Regions from separate parts of the Streptomyces sp. AB3(2024) genome, predicted to be linked through region 1. Evidence: riboswitches for the same ligand, from Rfam matches in the RefSeq annotation. Region 1 holds a riboswitch; the other holds the start of a gene.
The links. Region 1 has a riboswitch for glycine ahead of gcvT (glycine cleavage system aminomethyltransferase GcvT). Riboswitches for the same ligand answer to the same signal wherever they lie in the genome.
Positions count from the first base shown of each region.

Region 2: it holds a riboswitch for glycine, as region 1 does, so the genes downstream of both, gcvP (aminomethyl-transferring glycine dehydrogenase) here and gcvT (glycine cleavage system aminomethyltransferase GcvT) in region 1, are expected to answer to the same signal.

Region 1 covers NZ_JBGWAB010000002.1:74,375-84,733, reverse strand. Annotated here, with positions in the region: gene glyA (serine hydroxymethyltransferase) at 1-597, opposite strand, end outside; gene gcvH (glycine cleavage system protein GcvH) at 615-998, opposite strand; gene gcvT (glycine cleavage system aminomethyltransferase GcvT) at 1,111-2,226, opposite strand; glycine riboswitch at 2,410-2,513, opposite strand; gene ACEPPI_RS01305 (AAA family ATPase) at 2,686-3,342, shown strand; gene ACEPPI_RS01300 (enhanced serine sensitivity protein SseB) at 3,444-4,178, shown strand; gene ACEPPI_RS01295 (enhanced serine sensitivity protein SseB C-terminal domain-containing protein) at 4,235-4,975, shown strand; gene ACEPPI_RS01290 (ABC transporter permease) at 5,651-6,643, shown strand; gene ACEPPI_RS01285 (ABC transporter substrate-binding protein) at 6,685-8,445, shown strand; gene ACEPPI_RS01280 (ABC transporter permease) at 8,627-9,628, shown strand; gene ACEPPI_RS01275 (ABC transporter ATP-binding protein) at 9,625-10,359, shown strand, end outside.
Region 2 covers NZ_JBGWAB010000133.1:5,447-15,805, reverse strand. Annotated here, with positions in the region: gene ACEPPI_RS33845 (DUF881 domain-containing protein) at 1-126, shown strand, start outside; gene ACEPPI_RS33840 (small basic family protein) at 123-455, shown strand; gene ACEPPI_RS33835 (DUF881 domain-containing protein) at 452-1,294, shown strand; gene ACEPPI_RS33830 (FHA domain-containing protein) at 1,377-2,321, shown strand; gene ACEPPI_RS33825 (MerR family transcriptional regulator) at 2,366-3,130, shown strand; gene ACEPPI_RS33820 (bifunctional nuclease family protein) at 3,193-3,666, shown strand; gene ACEPPI_RS33815 (MerR family transcriptional regulator) at 3,879-4,517, shown strand; gene ACEPPI_RS33810 (DNA polymerase IV) at 4,573-6,033, shown strand; gene ACEPPI_RS33805 (PRC-barrel domain-containing protein) at 6,030-6,386, opposite strand; glycine riboswitch at 6,507-6,605, shown strand; gene gcvP (aminomethyl-transferring glycine dehydrogenase) at 6,803-9,688, shown strand; gene ACEPPI_RS33795 (DUF5999 family protein) at 9,786-9,974, opposite strand; gene ACEPPI_RS33790 (hypothetical protein) at 10,269-10,359, opposite strand, start outside.

The DNA.
Region 1 (10,359 bases):
GACCATCAGGTACGCGCCGACCTCGTCCGCGATGCGGCGGAAGGCGGCGAAGTCCAGCTGGCGCGGGTACGCGGACCAGCCGGCGATGATCAGCTGCGGCTTGGACTCCTTGGCGAGGCGCTCGACCTCGGCCATGTCGACCTGGCCCGACTCGTCGACGTGGTACGGGACCACGTTGTAGAGCTTGCCGGAGAAGTTGATCTTCATGCCGTGGGTCAGGTGACCGCCGTGGGCCAGGTTCAGGCCCATGATCGTGTCGCCCGGCTTGAGCAGCGCGAACATCGCGGCGGCGTTGGCCTGCGCACCGGAGTGCGGCTGGACGTTCGCGGCCTCGGCGCCGAACAGCGCCTTGATGCGGTCGATCGCGATCTGCTCGACCACGTCGACGTGCTCGCAGCCGCCGTAGTAGCGGCGGCCGGGGTAGCCCTCGGCGTACTTGTTGGTCAGGACCGAGCCCTGGGCCTCCATGACGGCGACCGGAGCGAAGTTCTCCGACGCGATCATTTCCAGGGTCGACTGCTGGCGTACGAGCTCCGCGTCGACGGCCGCGGCGACGTCCGGGTCGAGCTCGTGGAGGGGGGTGTTCAGAACGGACATCAGGATCCCCTGGGGTGTCAGTTGTCGGAGTGGGTGAGCGCGGCGTACTCGTCGGCGGAGAGCACGTCCTTCGGCTCCTCCGAGAGGCGCACCTTGAACAGCCAGCCACCCTCGAACGGGGCGGTGTTGACGAGCGCCGGGTCGTCCACGACGTCCTGGTTGGCCTCGACTACCTCACCGGAGACGGGGGAGTACAGGTCGCTGACCGACTTGGTCGACTCCAGCTCGCCACAGGTCTCGCCCTCGGTGACGGTGTCGCCGACCGCGGGGAGCTGGGCGTAGACGACGTCACCGAGCGCGTTGGCCGCGAACTCCGTGATGCCGACCGTCGCGACGCCGTCCACGGCGTCCGACAGCCACTCGTGCTCCTTGGTGTAACGCAGCTGCTGGGGGTTGCTCATGACCTGATTCTCCTGGATGCGGGGGAGTGGATGTGAACAGTGGTCTCGCGGACCGAGACGGGCGCCGGGGCGCCGGAACACCGCCGCACGGCCGGCCGTACGGCGGTGGTGACTACTTCTGCCGCTTGTAGAACGGCAGAGCCACGACCTCGTACGCCTCATGCGTACCGCGAATGTCCACGCCTACGCCGGAGGTCCCGGGCGCGGCGTGCGCCGCGTCGACGTAGGCCATCGCGATCGGCTTGCCCAGCGTCGGGGACGGGGCGCCGGAGGTGACCTCGCCGACGACCTGTCCGTCGGCGACGACCGGGAATCCGGCGCGCGGGACGCGGCGGCCCTCGGCGATCAGGCCGACCAGCTTGCGCGGCGGGTTGCCGGCGGCACGCTCGGCGGCGGCCTCCAGCGCGGCGCGGCCGACGAAGTCCCCCTCCTTCTCGAACTTCACGACCCGGCCCAGCCCCGCGTCGAAGGGGGTGAGGGAGGTGGTCAGCTCGTGCCCGTACAGCGGCATGCCCGCCTCCAGGCGCAGCGTGTCGCGGCAGGACAGCCCGGCCGGCACCAGGCCGACGCCCTCGCCCGCCTTGGTCAGCGCCTGCCACAGCTCCACGGCGTGCTCGGGGGAGACGAACAGCTCGAAGCCGTCCTCGCCCGTGTAGCCCGTACGCGCGATCAGCGCCGGCACGCCCGCGACGGTGCCCGGCAGGCCCGCGTAGTACTTCAGGCCGTCCAGGTCGGCGTCGGTCAGCGACCCCAGGATGCCGGGGGACTCCGGACCCTGGACGGCGATCAGCGCGTAGGCGTCGCGGTCGTCGCGGACCTCGGCGTCGAAGCCGGCGGCGCGCTCGGTGAGGGCGTCCAGGACGACCTGGGCGTTGGAGGCGTTGGCGACGACCATGAACTCGGTCTCGCCCAGGCGGTAGACGATCAGGTCGTCCAGGATCCCGCCGTCCTCCTGACAGATGTGCGTGTAGCGGGCGCGGCCGACGCCGACGGTGGAGATGTTGCCCACCAGCGCGTAGTCCAGGACCTTGACGGCCTCGGGGCCGGTCAGGGTGATCTCGCCCATGTGGGACAGGTCGAACAGGCCGGCCTTGGTCCGTACGGCGTTGTGCTCGTCGCGCTCACTCGCGTAGCGCAGCGGCATGTCCCAGCCCGCGAAGTCGGTCATGGTCGCACCGAGCGAGCGGTGCAGCGCGTCGAGCGCGGTCAGGCGGGGGGCAGTGCTCATGGGTGTGGCTCCCGGGTCCCAGGGCATGACATGACGAGGACGATCCTCCCCATCTGTCATCGGAACCTGAGAGGTTCGCCGAGAGTTCCCGCGACACGGCGGGACGCCCTGGCTTGCACCTTGGGTGGAGCGCGCGGCGGCCGTCGGGGGACGGACACGTCGTCGCTCGCTTTTCAGATCTGCCTCATCCACGCGGTACGGGGCCTGAGAGATTCAAGGGAGGTACTTGCTCCTTCGGCGCCCGGGCACGGCCTCACGGCGTGCCGGGACTCTCCCGCGCGGATTCAAGCGGCCGGTATGCAGTTGGTGTCCAGATGGCGCACATCATTGCACGGGACGCTCGGGAGCGGGCAGTGGGGCCCTGGAAGAACGGACGGGACCGGAACCGAGGCCACCGGATTACCGTCTCTTTACACTCAGTGGGCACGGGGTCCAGGCGACCCGATTCGGGGGGAGACGATCACTGTGCGGAGATTCGGAGTGCTGGCGGCGACGGGAACGGTGGACGGGGTCCCGGTACAGCGCGGTACGCGGCCGCGGCCGGCCGGCCGGGTCCGCGACCTGCGCGGCGCGGCGGTGGCCGGGCCGCGGCGGCTCGGATTCCCCGCCGGGGACATCGTGGTGGTGTCCGGACTGCCGGGCGGCGGCAAGAGCACCCTGATCAAGCGGGCGGCCGAGGACGGCGGCATCGACTCCCAGGACGTCCGCGAGCGCTGGGAGCACCGGATGCCGGGGGCGCTGCCGTACGCCGCGTACCGGCCGCTGGTGCGGGCCGCGCACTACTGGGGCCTGTGGCGGCGGCTGCGCACCGGGGACTCCGTCGTGGTCCACGACTGCGGCACCCAGATGTGGGTGCGGGGGATGCTCGCCGCCGCCGCCCGGCGGCGCGGCCGGTCGCTGCACCTGCTCCTGCTGGACACCACGGCCGAGGAGGCCCGCTCCGGGCAGGAGGCGCGGGGGCGCCGGGTCTCTGCGTACGCCTTCGCCCGGCACCGGGGTGCGGTGGGGCGGCTGCTGCGGGAAGCCGAGGCGGGGCGCCTGCCGACGGGATGCGACTCCGCGGTCATCCTGGACCGCCGCTCGGCGGCGGCGGTGACCCGGATCTCGTTCTTCTGAGAGCCGGGGGGCAGGGGGGGTGGGGACGCGCGAAGGGCGGTCGGGGCGGGGCGGTAGCCTCGGGGCGACATCGGGGCGCGACCGTACGGAGGCAGGGGTACATGCAGGGCAGCGGCTGGCCGGCGAACGAGTTGGAACAGGTCCTGGGGGCGGCGCTCGGCCGGCCGGACGCCGGACAGCAGATCCTGGAGGCCCTCGGCCGCAGCCGGCTCTGGGTGCCCCTGCCCCACGGCGGCAGTCCCGACCACGCCGCCCTCGACCTCCCGACGATGCTGATCGGCGGGGAGGCGTACGTCCCCGTCTACAGCTCGGAGGCCCAGTTCCGGCACGGCGCCGGCCCCGCCATGGACTTCGCGATCGCCCCCGCCGTCGAGTTCGCCCGCGGTCTGCCCCCGCAGCTCGGCATCGCCGTGAACCCCGAGGGCGCCGTCGGGGTGCCGCTGCCCCCCGCCGCCGTCGCCGCGCTGTGCCGCTCCGGCCGGACCCCGCTCGACGGCCCCGCCGCCGGCGGCCGCGTCCGGCTCTTCGAGCCCGACTGGCAGGAGGACCCCGTCGACTTCCTGGCCGCCGCCGCCGAGGAGTTCCGAGCCACCGGCGTGGTCACCGCCGCGCACCGCTGCCTCGCCAGCGTCGAGGCCGGCCCCCCGCAGCTCTACATCGGCGTCCAGCTGGTGGGATGGGATCCCGAGACGCGCAACGCCCCGCTGGAGGCCCTCGGCCGCGCCCTGGCCCGCGTACCCGCGCCCTGGCCCGTGCAGTTGATCCTCCTGGAGGCGGCCGAGGACCCGGTCACGGACTGGATTCGTGAGCGCGTACGCCCCTTCTACCTTCCCTAGCGCCGCTTAAGCTGGTTGGTACGGGTGGACGACGGGCGGACGAAGAGGGGTACCGGGTGAGTGCGTCAGGCACGGCCGAGGCCGGGCAGGTCGAGCACATGCTGCGCCAGGTGACTCCCGGGCGCTATGAGAGTTATGAGTCATTCCTGCACGCCCTCGCCGAGGGCAGGCTGTGGATGCTGCTGTGGCAGGGGCAACCGGGCTCACCCGACGCCCAGTACGGCGGCATGGAGGTCGAGGGCCTCGGGTACGCGCCCTGCGTGACCTCGCCGCAGGAGCTGGCCGCCAGCGGCTGGAACCGCGGCTACGAGGTCGTGACCGGCCGGGACATCGCCCGCGCCCTCTACCCCGACCGCTGGGGGCTGTGGGTCAACCCGCACGCCCCGGGCGGTGGCCTCGGCGTGCCGTGGGCCGACCTGCGCCGTGTCGCCACCGGCCTGGACCGCATGCCCGCGGGCCCGCTGCGGCTCTCCGAGCCCGCCCTGGAGCTCCCGCAGTTCTACGGGCTGCTGACCCGGCACGCGCACCGCACGCCGGCCGTCAGGTCGCTGCGCCGCACGTGGGTCCAGCCCGCGCTCGGGACGGCCTACCTCGCGGTGGGGCTCGACCTGTACGACGCCTCCGCGTCCGCGCTGGAATCCGTACGCGAGATGATGCGCCAGTCGGTCGGGGCCGTCCCCGAGGGCGTGCCGGTGTGCACGGTCGCGCTGGCGGACGAGCACGACCCGGTGGCGATGTGGCTGCGGGCGCAGACCAGGCCGTTCTACGACCGCGAGGGCCAGGCCGCGGCGTACTGACCCACGCGGAAAACCACTTGACCGGCTCCGCCGAGCCGGATCGGGGGCCCCGTACCGACCCGTCAACAGGGAGTCGCGCGGGTGCGCCCGGAGCCTGAGACGGGCACCTTCGACGGACCTTCGGCCGTCGGGAACCACGGTTCCCGGCGGCTTTCTCCTTGTCCGGATATCACCCTTGTTGGGCGCCCAAATGGCGCACTCCTGCTGCGGGTTGGGCGTCATGTCCGTTTGCGTACCGAACGTACGGTCTTGCTCCGCTGAGCCGTGAGCGGAGTCCGGATAACGGGAACCGGGGCGTCAGATCACGGTTGCGCATCCATTCATCTGCGGGTCTGGCGGCTGGTCGAGCGCCCGATGAAGACTCCCCACCCAAGAGCCGGTCAGTCCTCCAGGGCGCGGCTCGGCACGTGGACTTGGCTTGTTGTTTCACACGGCACTTCCCGCACCTCCCGTACCTCGGCTGCACCGCACCTCGCTCCACACAGCAATTCGCACAACAGTTCGCATTGCCCCGTAGTCCGCAGTCCGCAGTCCGCAGTCCGCAGTTCGCACCTTCCACCGCACTTCGCACGCGTTCCACGTGTCCCGAGCACTCCGAGCGCCACTCCGCACCAACGCCGCCACAGCGGCGGGCATGGGCCGGCAACCCGTCGGCCGAGAGGGGTCCCCACCACGATGACGGCACCACAGCACGACACGAGCGCGGAAACGCCCGCACCCGTGTCCGTAGCCGACGTCCCTGCCAAGGCCATCGAAGGCCGCTCGCCCGGCCGCATCGCCTGGATGCGGCTCAAGCGCGACAAGGTCGCGCTGACCGGCGGCGTGGTCGTGATCCTCCTGATCCTGGTGGCGGTCTTCGCGCCGCTGATCGTGGGCCTGCTGGGGCACGACCCCAACGAGTTCCACGAGGACATGATCGACCCGGACCTGGGCACGCCGCTCGGCTCCTTCGGCGGCATCAGCTCCGACTTCCTGCTGGGCGTCGAACCGACCAACGGCCGCGACGTGTTCAGCCGGATCGTCTACGGCGCCCGCATCTCCCTGGTCGTCGCCTTCCTGGCGGCCTTCGTCTCGGTCGTCCTGGGCAGCCTGCTCGGCGCCCTGGCCGGCTTCCTCGGCGGCTGGGTCGACGCCGTCATCAGCCGCGTGATGGACCTGCTGCTGGCCTTCCCGCAGCTGCTGTTCACCATCGCCCTGGTCTCCGTTGTCCCCAACTCCCTCTGGGGGTTCGAGGGTTCGGGCGTCCGGATGGGCGTGCTGATCGTCGTCATCGGCTTCTTCGGCTGGCCGTACATCGGCCGTATCGTCCGGGGCCAGACGATCTCCCTGCGTGAACGCGAGTACGTCGAGGCCGCACGCAGCCTCGGCGCGGGCCGCGGCTACATCCTGATCAAGGAGCTGCTGCCCAACCTGATCGCGCCGATCCTCGTCTACTCGACGCTGATCATTCCGACCAACATCCTGACGGAAGCGGCCCTCAGCTTCCTGGGTGCCGGTGTCAAGCCGCCCACGGCCTCGTGGGGAAAGATGCTCTCCGACGCCGTCCCCATCTACCAGGACGACCCCATGTACATGGTGGTCCCGGGTATCACGATCTTCATCACCGTCCTGGCGTTCAACCTCTTCGGGGACGGGCTGCGTGACGCACTCGACCCCAAGGGCAGCTGAACCGCTTCTTCGATTCACCCACCTCTGGAGGTTGGACAACCGTGATCCGCAGAAAGCAGGCACTCGCGATCACCGCCGTGATCGCCGCCCTGTCGCTGACCGCCGCGTGCGGTGGCAACGACAAGAAGGCCGACAGCAGCGACGACAAGGGAGACAAGGGCTACAGCGGCGCCACCACCGCCGTGGTCAACGCCTCCGACGCCAAGGGCGGCGAGCTGAAGCTCTGGTCCCCGCAGGACGTCGACTTCCTCGACCCGGCGCGCGCCTACTACGGCTTCGTGTGGAACCTGCAGCGCCTCTACATCCGCCAGCTGTACGCGTACGACAGCAAGCCCGGCGCGGCCGGCACCAAGCTGGTCCCGGACCTCGCCGCGGGCGAGCCCGTCCTGAGCAACGACGGCAAGACGTACACCGTCAAGATCAAGGACGGTGTGAAGTTCGACGACGGCTCGGCGATCACCGCGAAGGACTTCAAGTACGGCATCGAGCGCGTCTTCGCGCAGGACGTGCTGTCCGGCGGTCCGACGTACCTGATCGACCTGCTCGACCAGGGCCAGAAGTACCCGGGTCCCTACAAGGACACCGACCCGAACAAGATGGGCCTGAAGTCCGTCGAGACGCCGGACGACCACACGATCGTCTTCAACCTGGCGAGCGCCAACTCCGACTTCAAGTACCTGCTGGCCATGCCGTCCTCCTCGCCGGTCCCGGCGGGCAAGGACGAGGGCGCCTCCTACACCAACAAGCCGGTCTCCACCGGTCCCTACAAGGTGGAGTCCTTCGCCTCGGGCAAGGGCGCGACCTTCGTCCGCAACGAGAACTGGGACCCGGCCACCGACACGATCCGCAAGGGTCTGCCGGACAAGGTCACCTTCACGGTCACCACCAACCCGGACGACATGGACCAGCGCCTGCTCTCCGGCGACATCGACCTCGCCATCGACGGCACCGGTGTCCAGCAGGCCGCGAAGAACAAGATCCTCAAGGACTCGAACCTCAAGAAGAACGCGGACAACCCCTACACGGGCTACATCCGTTACTTCGCCTTCCCGCAGACGGTCGCGCCGTTCGACAACATCGAGTGCCGCAAGGCCGTCATCTACGCGGCCGACCCGAAGTCGCTGCAGAACGCCCGCGGTGGCCCGACCAGCGGTGACCTCGGCGCCAACATGCTGCCGCCCGGCATCCCCGGCTCGGACAAGAAGTACGACCCGTTCAACCTGACGGCCGGCAAGCCGCAGACGGACAAGGCCAAGGCCGCGCTCAAGGCCTGTGGGAAGCCGGACGGCTTCGAGACCACCATCGCGGTGCGCAACAACCGCGCCCCCGAGGTCAAGAGCGCCGAGTCCCTCCAGGCCGCGCTCGCCAAGATCGGCGTCAAGGCGACGATCGACCAGTACGACGGCAAGCTCTCCTCCTCCACGATCGGTTCGCCCGAGAACGTGAAGAAGAAGAACTACGGCATCATCGTCATGGGCTGGGGCGCCGACTACAACTCCGGCTCGGGCTTCCTGCAGCCGCTGGTCGACGGATCGTTCATCCTGCCGAACGGCAACAACAACTACACCGAGGTCAACGACCCGGAGATCAACGGCCTGTTCAAGACCGCCGCTGCCGCCGCCACCCCCGAGGCCGCCGCCCCGTTCTACGGCCAGATCAACAAGAAGGTCATGGAGAAGGCGCTCTACCTGCCGATCAACTTCGACAAGGCGCTGATCTACCACAGCCCGCGTCTGACCAACGTCTACTTCAACGACTCGATGGGCCGCATCGACCTCGCGGTCCTGGGCGTCGGCAAGTAGTCGGGCAGTCAGACAAGCAGTACCGGCCCGCGAGGGCCCGTAAGGCAGCAGCAACCAAGCAAGTACGCAAGTAAGTGCCTTCACCGCACGTGCGCTAGTCCGAAGGGCAGGTGAAGGCCGCAGGCGGCGGCTGCCGTCCCCACGGGGGACGGCAGCCGCCCGCCCCGGGCGGCCGACTGCAGTGCTCGTCTACCTCATACGGCGGCTTTTCAACGTCGCCGCCACGCTGCTGGTGGTCTCCGCGGTCACCTTCGGCATCTTCTTCGCGGTCCCCAAGCTGACCGGCAGCGACCCCGCGCTCATGTACGCCGGCCGTGAGACCAGCGAGACCGCCCTGCAGGGCATCCGGGTCAAGATGGGCTTCGACAAGCCGATCTCCGAGCAGTACTGGGTGTTCCTCAAGGGGATCTTCGTCGGCCGCGACTACGACGCGGGCACCGAGGTCACACACTGCGCCGCGCCGTGCTTCGGCTACTCGTTCAAGAGCGAGGCACCCGTCTGGCAGACCATGCTCGACCGCATGCCGGTCACCCTCTCGCTCGCCCTCGGCGCGGCGGTCATCTGGGTGCTGGCCGGTGTGGCCACCGGAGTGGTCTCGGCGCTCAAACGCCGGACCGCCATCGACCGCACCGTCATGGTCGGCGCCCTCGCCGGCGTCTCCCTGCCGATCTTCTTCACCGGCATGGTGGCCCCGGCGGTCTTCGTCTACAGCCTCGGCTGGCTGGACGTCTCCAATTACAAACCCCTGACCGAGGATCCGCTGGCCTGGCTCAACAGCATGATCCTGCCCTGGGTCACCCTGGCCTTCCTCTTCGCCGCCACCTACGCCCGCATCACCAGGGCGACCATGCTGGAAGTCCTCGGCGAGGACTACATCCGCACGGCGCGCGCCAAGGGGCTCAAGGAGAGCGTGGTCATCCGCAAGCACGCCCTGCGCTCCACCCTCACCCCGATCGTCACGATGTTCGGCCTCGACCTCGGCGGACTCCTCGGCGGCGCGGTGCTCACCGAGACGACCTTCAACTTCCAGGGTCTGGGGACGGCGGCCGTCGCCGCCATCGGCCAGGGCGACCTTCCCGTGATCATGGGAGTCACCCTGCTCGCCGCGCTGTTCGTGGTGATGGCCAACCTGATCGTGGACCTGCTGTACGCCGTCATCGACCCGCGCGTGAGGCTGACGTGACCAAGACCGTTTCCGACGAGCCCGCCTTCGTCCCGGAGCAGGGCGGACCGCGCGACGCGGCCCCCTTCCTCTCCGTACGCGACCTGCGCGTGCACTTCCCGACCGACGACGGCCTGGTGAAGTCCGTCGACGGACTCTCCTTCGACCTGGAGCGCGGCAAGACCCTCGGCATCGTGGGCGAGTCCGGCTCGGGGAAGTCGGTGACCTCGCTGGCCATCATGGGCCTGCACCGCACCGGCAACGCGCGCAGCCGCCCCCACATCTCGGGCGAGGTCGTGCTCGACGGCGAGGACCTGGTCGCCGCCGACGCCGACCGGGTGCGCCGCCTGCGCGGCCGCAAGATGGCGATGGTCTTCCAGGACCCGCTGTCCGCGATGCACCCGTACTACTCGGTCGGCAAGCAGATCGTCGAGGCGTACCGGACCCACCACGACGTCGACAAGAAGACGGCCCGCACCCGCGCCGTCGAGATGCTCGACCGCGTGGGCATCCCGGAGCCCCACCGGCGCGTGGACGCTTACCCGCACGAGTTCTCCGGCGGCATGCGCCAGCGCGCGATGATCGCGATGGCGCTGGTCAACAACCCCGAGCTGCTCATCGCGGACGAGCCGACCACCGCCCTGGACGTCACCGTCCAGGCGCAGATCCTCGACCTGATCCGCGACCTCCAGAAGGAGTTCGGCTCCGCGGTCATCATGATCACGCACGACCTCGGCGTGGTCGCCGAGATG
Region 2 (10,359 bases), on a different contig from region 1:
GTCCTGCAGGAGAGCTACGGGATCCGCTACACCCTGTCCGCCGTGGACGAGGTGAAGCTGCCGGCCGCGTCGAGCCTGACCGTCCGCACAGCCACAGCAGTAGAGCCGAAGAAGGGTGCATCGTGATCGCGGTACTGGGCCTCGTGGCCGGAGTGGTGGTCGGACTTCTGGTCCGGCCCGAAGTGCCGGCCGTGGTGGAGCCATATCTGCCGATCGCCGTGGTGGCGGCGCTGGACGCGGTGTTCGGCGGCCTGCGCGCGATGCTGGACGGGATCTTCGTCGACAAGGTCTTCGTGGTGTCGTTCCTCTCGAACGTGGTGGTGGCCGCGCTGATCGTCTTCCTCGGCGACAAGCTGGGCGTCGGCTCGCAGCTGTCGACGGGCGTGGTCGTCGTCCTCGGCATCCGGATCTTCTCCAACGCCGCGGCCATCCGCCGGCACGTCTTCCGGGCGTGAGGCCGATGAGCGACGACAACACCCCGCCCGAGGAGCCCCACGTCCCCGAGCGCCCCCTGAAGGGCGAGGCCGGCGCGGAGGCTCCGCGGTCCGGACCGGAGCCCGGGGAACCGCAGCAGAGCGGGCGCCGGCGCCTGGCGGCCGGTCTGTGGCCGCCGCGGGTCAGCCGGGCCCAACTGATCGTCGCGCTGCTGCTGTTCGTGCTGGGGCTCGGGCTCGCGATCCAGGTGCGGTCCAACAGCGACTCCAGCGCGCCGCTGCGCGGTGCCCGTCAGGAGGACCTCGTACGGATCCTCGACGAGCTGGACGGGCGGACCAAGCGCCTGGAGGACGAGAAGCAGAAGCTGGAGGACCAGCGCAAGGAGCTGGAGAGCAGCTCCAACCAGGCCGAGGAGGCCCGGCGGCAGACGGTGGAGAAGGAGCGCCAACTGGGCATCCTGGCCGGTACCGTGGCTGCTCAGGGGCCGGGGATCACACTGAGGATCACCGACACCAAGGGCCAGGTGCGCTCCGACCAGCTTCTGGACACCCTCCAGGAGCTGAGGGCGGCCGGGGCCGAGGCGATCCAGATCAACGGCGTGCGCGTCGTCGCGGGCTCGTACTTCTCGGACCAGGGCGGAGGGGTCTCGATCGACGGTAAGAAGATCACACAGCCCTACGAGTTCAGGGTGATCGGCAGACCGCAGGATCTGGAGCCGGCGCTCAACATCCCGGGCGGTGTCGTGCAGACCATGGAGAAGGAGCAGGCCACGGTCGCCGTCACACGGTCGGCGAAGATCGTTGTGGACGCCTTGCGGGCTGCGAAGCAGCCTGACTACGCTCGGTCGTCATCGTCGTGACGCGGTGCGGAATGTGGACAGGCTCACGTGGGCGTATGCCTGCGGGGGGTCGACGCACCGAAGTCGCGGTGCGTGGTGGAAACTGTCTGGTGGTTACGGACGTTGTGAGAATGTCCGGGTCGGCAGGTGTGTGCATGCAGAGTTCGTCCTGCCCCACGGGCGGGTCTGTTTCGGTCAAGGGGAATCGCCCGTGAAGTTGTTTGAGAAGTTGTTCGGCAAGAAGAACCGCGAGGAAAGCGGCGCGGCGCGCCACCGTGCGGGGCACGGTGACGGCGAAGGACAGGGCGACCGGCCGCTCTTCCGCGACGAGGTGACCGGTCCGGGTGACATTTCGGGCGCGCAGGGCGCGTCGTCTGTTGACCCTGCCGGTTCCGGACGCATAGGTTTCGGTGACCCATCAACCTCAAGTGCGGGTGGAGGGTTTGCCCCCGACCCGTATGCCACCAATGCCTCCGCGGGGCAGCCGCGGCGCGAGGAGCCGTCCATGTCGGCCGAGCAGGTTTGCAGCAGGTGTGGCCACCGCAGCGATGCGGCGAGCCGTTTCTGCTCGAACTGCGGGGCGCCGCTGCGGGCGGGTCTGACGCCGGAGCGTGCTTCGGAGACCACGTCCACCATCTCGATCTCGGGCCTTGAGGCCTACGAGGCCGAGGTGTCGGGACAAGCGCACGTGTCGTCCTCGCTGTCCCCCGAGGCCCAGGCCGCGGTGGAGGCACTGCCCCCCGGTTCCGCCCTGCTGATCGTGCGGCGCGGCCCCAACTCGGGCAGCCGCTTCCTGCTGGACGGCGAACTGACCACGGCCGGCCGGCACCCGCAGAGCGACATCTTCCTGGACGACGTGACCGTCTCCCGGCTGCATGTCGAGTTCCGCAGGGGCCAGGAGGGCGGCTTCACCGTCGCCGACGTGGGCAGCCTGAACGGCACGTACGTCAACCGTGAGCCGATCGACTCGGTCGCCCTGCACAACGGCGACGAGGTCCAGATCGGCAAGTACCGGCTGGTCTTCTACGCGAGCCTGCGGGGCATCTGACCCTTCCCCCGGACGTGGTCCGGGGGGACCCCAGGGAAGGTCCCATGCTGCGTACCCCGACCGGCGGTGCCCCGAAGAGCGGCACCGCCGGGTCCGCCGGGCGGCTGGTGAGCATCGGAACGGTGCTGACCATGCTGCGTGACGAGTTCCCCGACGTCACGATTTCGAAGATCCGCTTCCTGGAGGCGGAGGGGCTCGTGGAGCCCGAGCGCACACCTTCCGGATACCGCAAGTTCAGCACGGGCGACGTGGAACGCCTCGGTCGCGTCCTGCGCCTGCAGCGGGACCACTACCTGCCGCTGAAGGTCATCCGCGAACAGCTCGACGCGCTCGACCGGGGCGAGCAGATCCGCATCCCCGGGCCCGCGTCCCACGGGGAGGCGGTGGACCCGGCCGGTCCCGTCGCCCTGTACGGGGAGGTGGGCCGGGAGAGGCCCACCGTGGCCCGGGTGGGCCGGGCCGAGCTGATCGCCGCCGCCGAGGTGGACGAGGTGCAGCTCGTCGAATGGGAGTCGTACGGGCTCATCTCCGAGGTGCCGGACGGGGGGTTCGACGCCGAAGCGGTCACCGTGGCCCGCCTGATCGCGGATCTCGGCCGTTTCGGTCTGGAACCCCGCCACCTGCGGGCCATGAAGGCCGCCGCGGACCGGGAGGCCGGTCTGGTGGAGCAGCTCGTGGCACCGCTGCGGCGGCACCGCAACCCGCAGACCAGGGCGCACGCCGAGGCCACGATGAAGGAGCTCGTGGGGCTCTCCGTACGGCTCCACGAGGCCCTGGTGCAGACGGCCCTCGGGGTGCGGTCGCACTGATCGGAGGCCCCGGAAGGGGCCCCGACTACCCAAACCTGCCGAGCAGGTCCTAGGGTTGCTGTGTGAACGAGCTCGACGTTGTGGGTGTCCGGGTGGAAATGCCCTCCAACCAACCGATCGTGCTCCTGCGTGAAGTGGGAGGCGATCGGTACCTCCCCATCTGGATCGGTCCTGGGGAGGCGACCGCCATTGCCTTCGCGCAGCAGGGCATGGCCCCTGCCCGGCCGCTGACGCACGACCTGTTCAAGGACGTGCTGGAGGCGGTCGGTGAGGAGCTCACCGAGGTCCGGATCACGGATCTGCGGGAGGGCGTCTTCTACGCGGAACTGGTCTTCGCCAGTGGGGTCGAGGTGAGCGCGAGGCCTTCCGACGCCATAGCGCTGGCCCTGCGCACGGGAACGCCGATCTACGGCAGTGACGGTGTCCTGGACGACGCCGGAATCGCCATTCCCGACGAGCAGGAGGACGAGGTGGAGAAGTTCCGCGAGTTCCTCGACCAGATCTCACCCGAGGACTTCGGCACCGGCCCGCAGTGAGGGCCGGGGTGTGAGGGGTGCGGCCGCGGCGAAACGCGGGCCGCGTCGACCACCGGGAACTTTCAGCCCATTCGAGTAGCCTTTCCCCGCAATGGGGTACGGGAAACCACTCTCAGGGTGATTATCACTCGGCGTGCCGAGTGTGGCGATCGTTGACGCACCCCTGGTCACTGCCTACCTTCAAGGTGGCAGGTCAAGGACGGAGGGTCGGCGTGAGGATCACGGGCGACGGTACGACCGGGGGCACCCCCGCACGGAGTGACGGTGGGTCGTACCCGCTGCACGGCGGCGCGCAGGGTTCCGCGCACCGTCAGCCGGCTTCGACGCCGGTCGGACCGGTGAGCGACGCTCCGGCGCCCGAGCAGGTCGGCTACCGGGGCCCGACGGCGTGCGCCGCCGCCGGGATCACCTACCGCCAGCTCGACTACTGGGCCCGGACCGGGCTCGTGGAGCCCAGCGTGCGGCCCGCGTACGGGTCGGGCACGCAGCGCCTCTACAGCTTCCGGGACGTGGTCGTCCTCAAGATCGTCAAGCGCTTCCTGGACACCGGGGTGGCGCTCCAGAGCATCCGCACCGCCGTCCAGCACCTGCGCGACCGGGGTTTCCACGACCTGGAGCGCATGACGCTGATGAGCGACGGCGCCACCGTCTACGAGTGCACTTCCCCGGACCAGGTGGTGAGCCTGCTCCAGGGCGGGCAGGGCGTTTTCGGCATCGCCGTCGGCGTGGTGTGGCGGGACGTGGAGAACGCGCTGTCGCAGCTGCACGGGGAGCGGGTGGACACCGGGGAGACCCTGGTGGGCCACAATCCCGCCGACGAGCTGGCCGCACGCCGCAACCGGGCCGTCTGAGCGGCGCCGGGCAAGCGTGGCCGCGTTGTCAGTGGCGTAGGGCAGCATCGGTGCCGTGAGAGCCGCGCCGACCATCCTGCACCTGGACATGGACGCCTTCTACGCCTCGGTCGAGCAGGCGTCCAAGCCGAGCCTGCGGGGCAAGGCCGTCATCGTCGGGGGGCTCGGGCCGCGCGGAGTGGTGGCCACCGCCTCCTACGAGGCCAGGCGGTTCGGGGTGCACTCGGCGATGCCGACCGCCCAGGCCCGTCGGCTCTGCCCGAACGGCGCCTACCTGATCCCGCGCTTCAGCCTCTACCGGGAGGTCAGCGACCTGGTCATGGGCCTGCTGCGGGAGCTGTCGCCGCTGGTGGAGCCCCTCAGCCTGGACGAGGCCTTCGTCGACCTGGAGGCGGGCGGCACGGCCTTCGACTCGGCGAGCGCCCGGGCCACGGGGGAGCGGCTGCGGGCCGACATCGAGGCCGCCACGGGGCTGAGCGGCTCGGTGGGCCTGGCGGGGTCGAAGATGCTGGCCAAGGTGGCATCCGAGGAGGCCAAGCCGGCCGGGCTGCTGCTGATCGAGCCCGGGACCGAGCGGGAGCTGCTCGCGCCCATGTCGGTGCGGACCCTGCCCGGGGTGGGGCCGGCCACCGGGGAGCACCTGCGGCGGGCCGGGATCACCACGGTGGGGGAGCTGGCCGAGGCCGGCGAGGACGAGCTGGTCCGGATGGTGGGGAAGGCGCACGGGGTCGGGCTGTACCGGATGGCGCTGGGGCTGGACGACCGGCCGGTGGTCGCCGAGCGGGACGCGAAGTCGGTCTCGGTGGAGGACACCTTCGACGTGGACCTGCACGACCGGGTCCGGATCCGCTTCGAGGTGCAGCGGCTCGTGGACCGGTGCGTGGGGCGCCTGCGGTCCTCCGGGCACTCGGGCCGGACCATCGTGCTGAAGGTGCGCCGCTACGACTTCTCCACGCTGACCCGTTCGGAGACCCTGCGCGGGCCGACCGACGACCCCTCGGTGGTCCGGGAGGCCGCGGCGCGGCTGCTGGAGGGCGTGGACACCACCGGAGGCGTGCGGCTGCTGGGGGTGGGGGTGACGGGGCTCGCGGACTACACGCAGGAGGACCTCTTCGCCCAGGTGCTCGGGGCCGGGGCGGAGGAGGGCGTTGCGGTCGCGGAGGGCGCCTCCTCGGAGGCCGCCGCGCCGGAGGGCGTCGCGCAGGAGGGGGAGGAAGGGGCGGGTGAGCCGGACGGGGCCGGCGAGACCGGTGCGGCCGGTCCCGCCGGTGGGGCCGTCGCGGAGGCGGGCGGGCCGGACGCGGCGGCCGCGCGGCACTGGCCGGCGGGGAGCGACGTACGGCACGCCCTGTACGGGCCCGGATGGGTCCAGGGCAGCGGGGTCGGGCGGGTGACCGTACGGTTCGAGCAGCCCGGATCACCGCCCGGGCGGGTGCGCACCTTCCGGATGGACGATCCCGAACTGGAGTCCTCCGATCCGCTGCCCCTCGTGGGGAAGGCGGAGGGGGCGGCCTAGATCCGCTCGTCGGGCGGCGGGCGGTGGAAGTCGGTAGGCAGGGAGACGTCCAGGCCGTAGTGGTGGTAGAGCTGGAGCTCCTGCTCGGGGGACAGGTGGCGCCCGACCCCGAAATCGGGTGCATCCCTGATCAGGGAACGCTCGAAGGGCACGCGCAGGGTGTCGTCCACCACCTCGCTGGGCTCCAGGGGGACGAAGGCGTCCCGTCCGAAGAGGCCGGTCCGGACGGCGGCCCATTCGGGCACGCCAGTGGCGTCGTCGAGGTAGACCTCGTCCACGGTGCCGATCTTGGCGCCGTTGCGGTCGAACGCCTTGCGGCCGATCAGGCTGCGCGGATCGATGTCGGTCTGCACGGTCCCTCCGTACGGTCGCAGTGGTACAACTCATTTGTAATGACTACGAAAGTGCATATTTGAAGAGGGGGCCACTCGGGGAGTCTCCGGATCGTCGCTGGTAGGCTGGGTGACGGCTGTTGACCCTGTGCGGGAGAGTCCTCCGAGTGAGAACGACGGAGGCGCCGAAGGAGCAAATCCTCCCCGGAATCTCTCAGGCATACGTACCGCACGTGGTGAGGCCACTCTGGAAAGCAGGGGCGGGTACCGGGCACGCAGTACCGGTTCCTCTCCTCACCGACGGTGAAAGCCGGACCTCAGGGGTGATCCCCGTGCGGCCCGGTGAAGCTCTCAGGTTGAGATGACAGAGGGGGAGGCCGTCCGGGTGCCCGCGCCGTGGTGCCCCTCGCAGGTCATACGACCAGGAGGCCTCCGTCATGACCGCCAACCGCATTCCGCTCTCCCAGCTGGAGCGAGGCATCCCCTTCGAGCAGCGTCACATCGGCCCGGATGCCGAGGCGCAGGCGAAGATGCTCGCCCAGGTGGGCTACGGCTCCCTGGACGAACTCACCGCCGCCGCGGTACCGGATGTGATCAAGACCGCCGAGGCGCTGAACCTGCCCGAGGCGCGCACCGAGGCGGAGGTGCTGGCCGAGCTCCGCTCGCTGGCCGACCGCAACCAGGTGCTGTCGTCGATGATCGGCCTCGGCTACTACGGCACCTTCACGCCGCCGGTCATCCTGCGCAACGTCATGGAGAACCCGGCCTGGTACACGGCGTACACGCCGTACCAGCCCGAGATTTCCCAGGGCCGCCTCGAAGCGCTGCTGAACTTCCAGACCGTCGTCGCCGACCTGACCGGCCTGCCGACCTCCGGTGCCTCCCTGCTCGACGAGGGCACCGCCGCCGCCGAGGCCATGTCCCTGGCCCGCCGCGTGGGCAAGGTCAAGGGCGGGGTCTTCCTGATCGACGCCGACGCGCTGCCGCAGACCATCGCCGTGATCGAGACGCGCGCCGAGCCCATCGGGGTCGAGGTCGTCGTCGCCGACCTGTCCGACGGCATCCCGGCCGAGATCGCCGAGCGCGGCGTCTTCGGCGTGCTGCTCCAGTACCCGGGCGCCTCCGGCGCCGTCCGCGCGATCAAGCCGGTCATCGACCAGGCGCACGGGCTCGGTGCCATCGTCACCGTCTCCGCCGACCTGCTCGCCCTGACCCTGCTCACCTCCCCGGGCGAGCTGGGCGCCGACATCGCCGTCGGCACCACCCAGCGCTTCGGCGTCCCGATGGGCTTCGGCGGCCCGCACGCCGGCTACATGGCCGTCCAGCAGCAGCACGCCCGCTCGCTGCCCGGCCGCCTCGTCGGTGTCTCCGTGGACGCGGACGGCAACAAGGCGTACCGCCTGGCCCTGCAGACCCGCGAGCAGCACATCCGCCGCGAGAAGGCCACCAGCAACATCTGTACCGCCCAGGTGCTGCTCGCGGTCATGGCCGGCATGTACGCCGTCTACCACGGCCCGGACGGCCTGCGCACGATTGCGCGCCGGACCCACCGCTACGCCGCGCTCCTCGCCGCGGGCCTGACGGCCGGCGGGGTCGAGCTGGTGCACGGCTCCTTCTTCGACACCGTCACCGCCCGGGTGCCCGGCAAGGCCGCCGAGGTCGTCGCCGCCGCCCGTGAGGGCGGGGTCAACCTGTTCCAGGTCGACGCCGACCACGTCTCGGTCTCCTGCGACGAGACCACCCTGCGCGCCGACCTCGACGCCGTCTGGGCCGCCTTCGGCGTCAGCGCGGACATCGAGGCCCTGGACGAGACCACCGCCGACACGCTGCCCGAGGGCCTGCTGCGCTCGGACGCGTACCTCGGCCACCCGGTCTTCCACCAGCACCGCTCCGAGACCGCGATGCTGCGCTACCTGCGCAAGCTCTCGGACAAGGACTACGCGCTGGACCGCGGCATGATCCCGCTGGGCTCCTGCACCATGAAGCTGAACGCGACCACCGAGATGGAGCCGGTGACCTGGCCCGAATTCGGTCAGCTGCACCCGTTCGCCCCGGTGGAGCAGGCGGAGGGCTACCTCACGCTCATCACCGAGCTGGAGGAACGTCTCTGTGAGGTCACCGGATACGACAAGGTCTCGATCCAGCCGAACGCCGGTTCCCAGGGTGAGCTCGCCGGCCTGCTGGCCGTGCGCGCCTACCACCGGGCCAACGGCGACGAGCAGCGCACCATCTGCCTCATCCCGTCCTCCGCGCACGGCACCAACGCCGCCAGCGCCGTGATGGCCGGCATGAAGGTCGTCGTCGTCAAGACCGCCGACGACGGCGAGGTGGACACGGACGACCTGCGCGCCAAGATCGAGCAGTACCGCGACGAGCTCGCGGTCCTGATGATCACCTACCCCTCCACGCACGGTGTGTTCGAGGAGCACGTCGCCGACATCTGCGCGCAGGTGCACGAGGCCGGCGGCCAGGTCTACGTCGACGGTGCCAACCTGAACGCCCTGGTGGGCCTCGCCAAGCCGGGTCACTTCGGCGGCGACGTCTCGCACCTGAACCTGCACAAGACCTTCTGCATCCCGCACGGCGGCGGCGGCCCGGGCGTCGGTCCGGTCGGTGTCCGGGCCCACCTGGCCCCGTTCCTGCCGAACCACCCGCTCCAGCCGACCGCCGGCCCGGAGACGGGCGTCGGCCCGATCTCGGCCGCGCCGTGGGGCTCGGCCGGCATCCTGCCGATCTCCTGGTCGTACGTACGCCTGATGGGTGGCGAGGGTCTCAAGCGCGCCACCCAGGTGGCGGTGCTCGGCGCGAACTACATCGCCAAGCGCCTGGAGCCGCACTTCCCGGTCCTCTACACCGGTCCGGGCAACCTGGTCGCCCACGAGTGCATCATCGACCTGCGGCCGCTGTCGAAGGCGACCGGCGTGAGCGTGGACGACATCGCCAAGCGCCTGATCGACTACGGCTTCCACGCGCCGACCATGTCCTTCCCGGTGGCCGGCACGCTGATGATCGAGCCGACGGAGTCCGAGGACCTCGCCGAGATCGACCGCTTCTGCGACGCGATGATCGCCATCCGCGCCGAGATCGAGCGGGTCGCGGGCGGCGAGTGGCCGGTCGAGGACAACCCGCTGGCCAACGCCCCGCACACCGCGGCGGCCCTGGGCGGCGAGTGGAACCACCCGTACAGCCGTGACGAGGCGGTCTTCCCGGGCGGCGTCACCGCCGCCGAGAAGTACTGGCCGCCGGTGCGCCGGATCGACGGTGCCTTCGGCGACCGCAACCTGGTCTGCTCGTGCCCTCCGCTGGACGAGTACGACAACTGAGTCCCGTGACACGGTGAAGGGGCCGGTCCCGGAGGGGGAGCTCCGGGACCGGCCCCTTCGCGTGGTCCTTCCCCGTGCCGGCTCGGTGCAAGGTGGCCTAGGCCACCGCGAGCGGGCGGTGCGGAGCGATGATCTGGCCGTCCGGCAGCAGCTCACCGGTGTCCTCGAAGAGCAGGACCCCGTTGCACAGCAGGCTCCAGCCCTGTTCCGGGTGGTTGGCCACCGGGCGCGCGGCCTCCCGGTCGGCGGACTCTGATGACGGGCAGGCAGGCTGGTGCTGGCACATGGATGCGTTCTTTCGCTGCGGTGTGGTCTGTTCGCTACGGCTCGATGCGTGATTCATGGCCGTCCCCCTGGGTCGTCCCCGCGCATGCGGGGAGGATGTCCTCAGTCTTCCCCCACGACGGCTGCTTCGCAGGTATTTCCCGGCAGCTGTCCTCATGGATTGAGGACGCATCACTCGTGCGGGCGGTTCAGGCCAACTCCCCTGTCATTTCGGATGGTTCGCGGGTGGTCCGGGCGGACTAGGCCGAATGGGCAACCCGGGCCACCCCGAACAGGCCAACGGCGGGGCGGCGCCTCAGGCGGCCGGGGCGGCCACCGGGGGCGGGACGGGCGGGGCCGACCGGGTGAGCCGGTGGGTCAGCACGGGCAGCAGTTCCGATACGGGG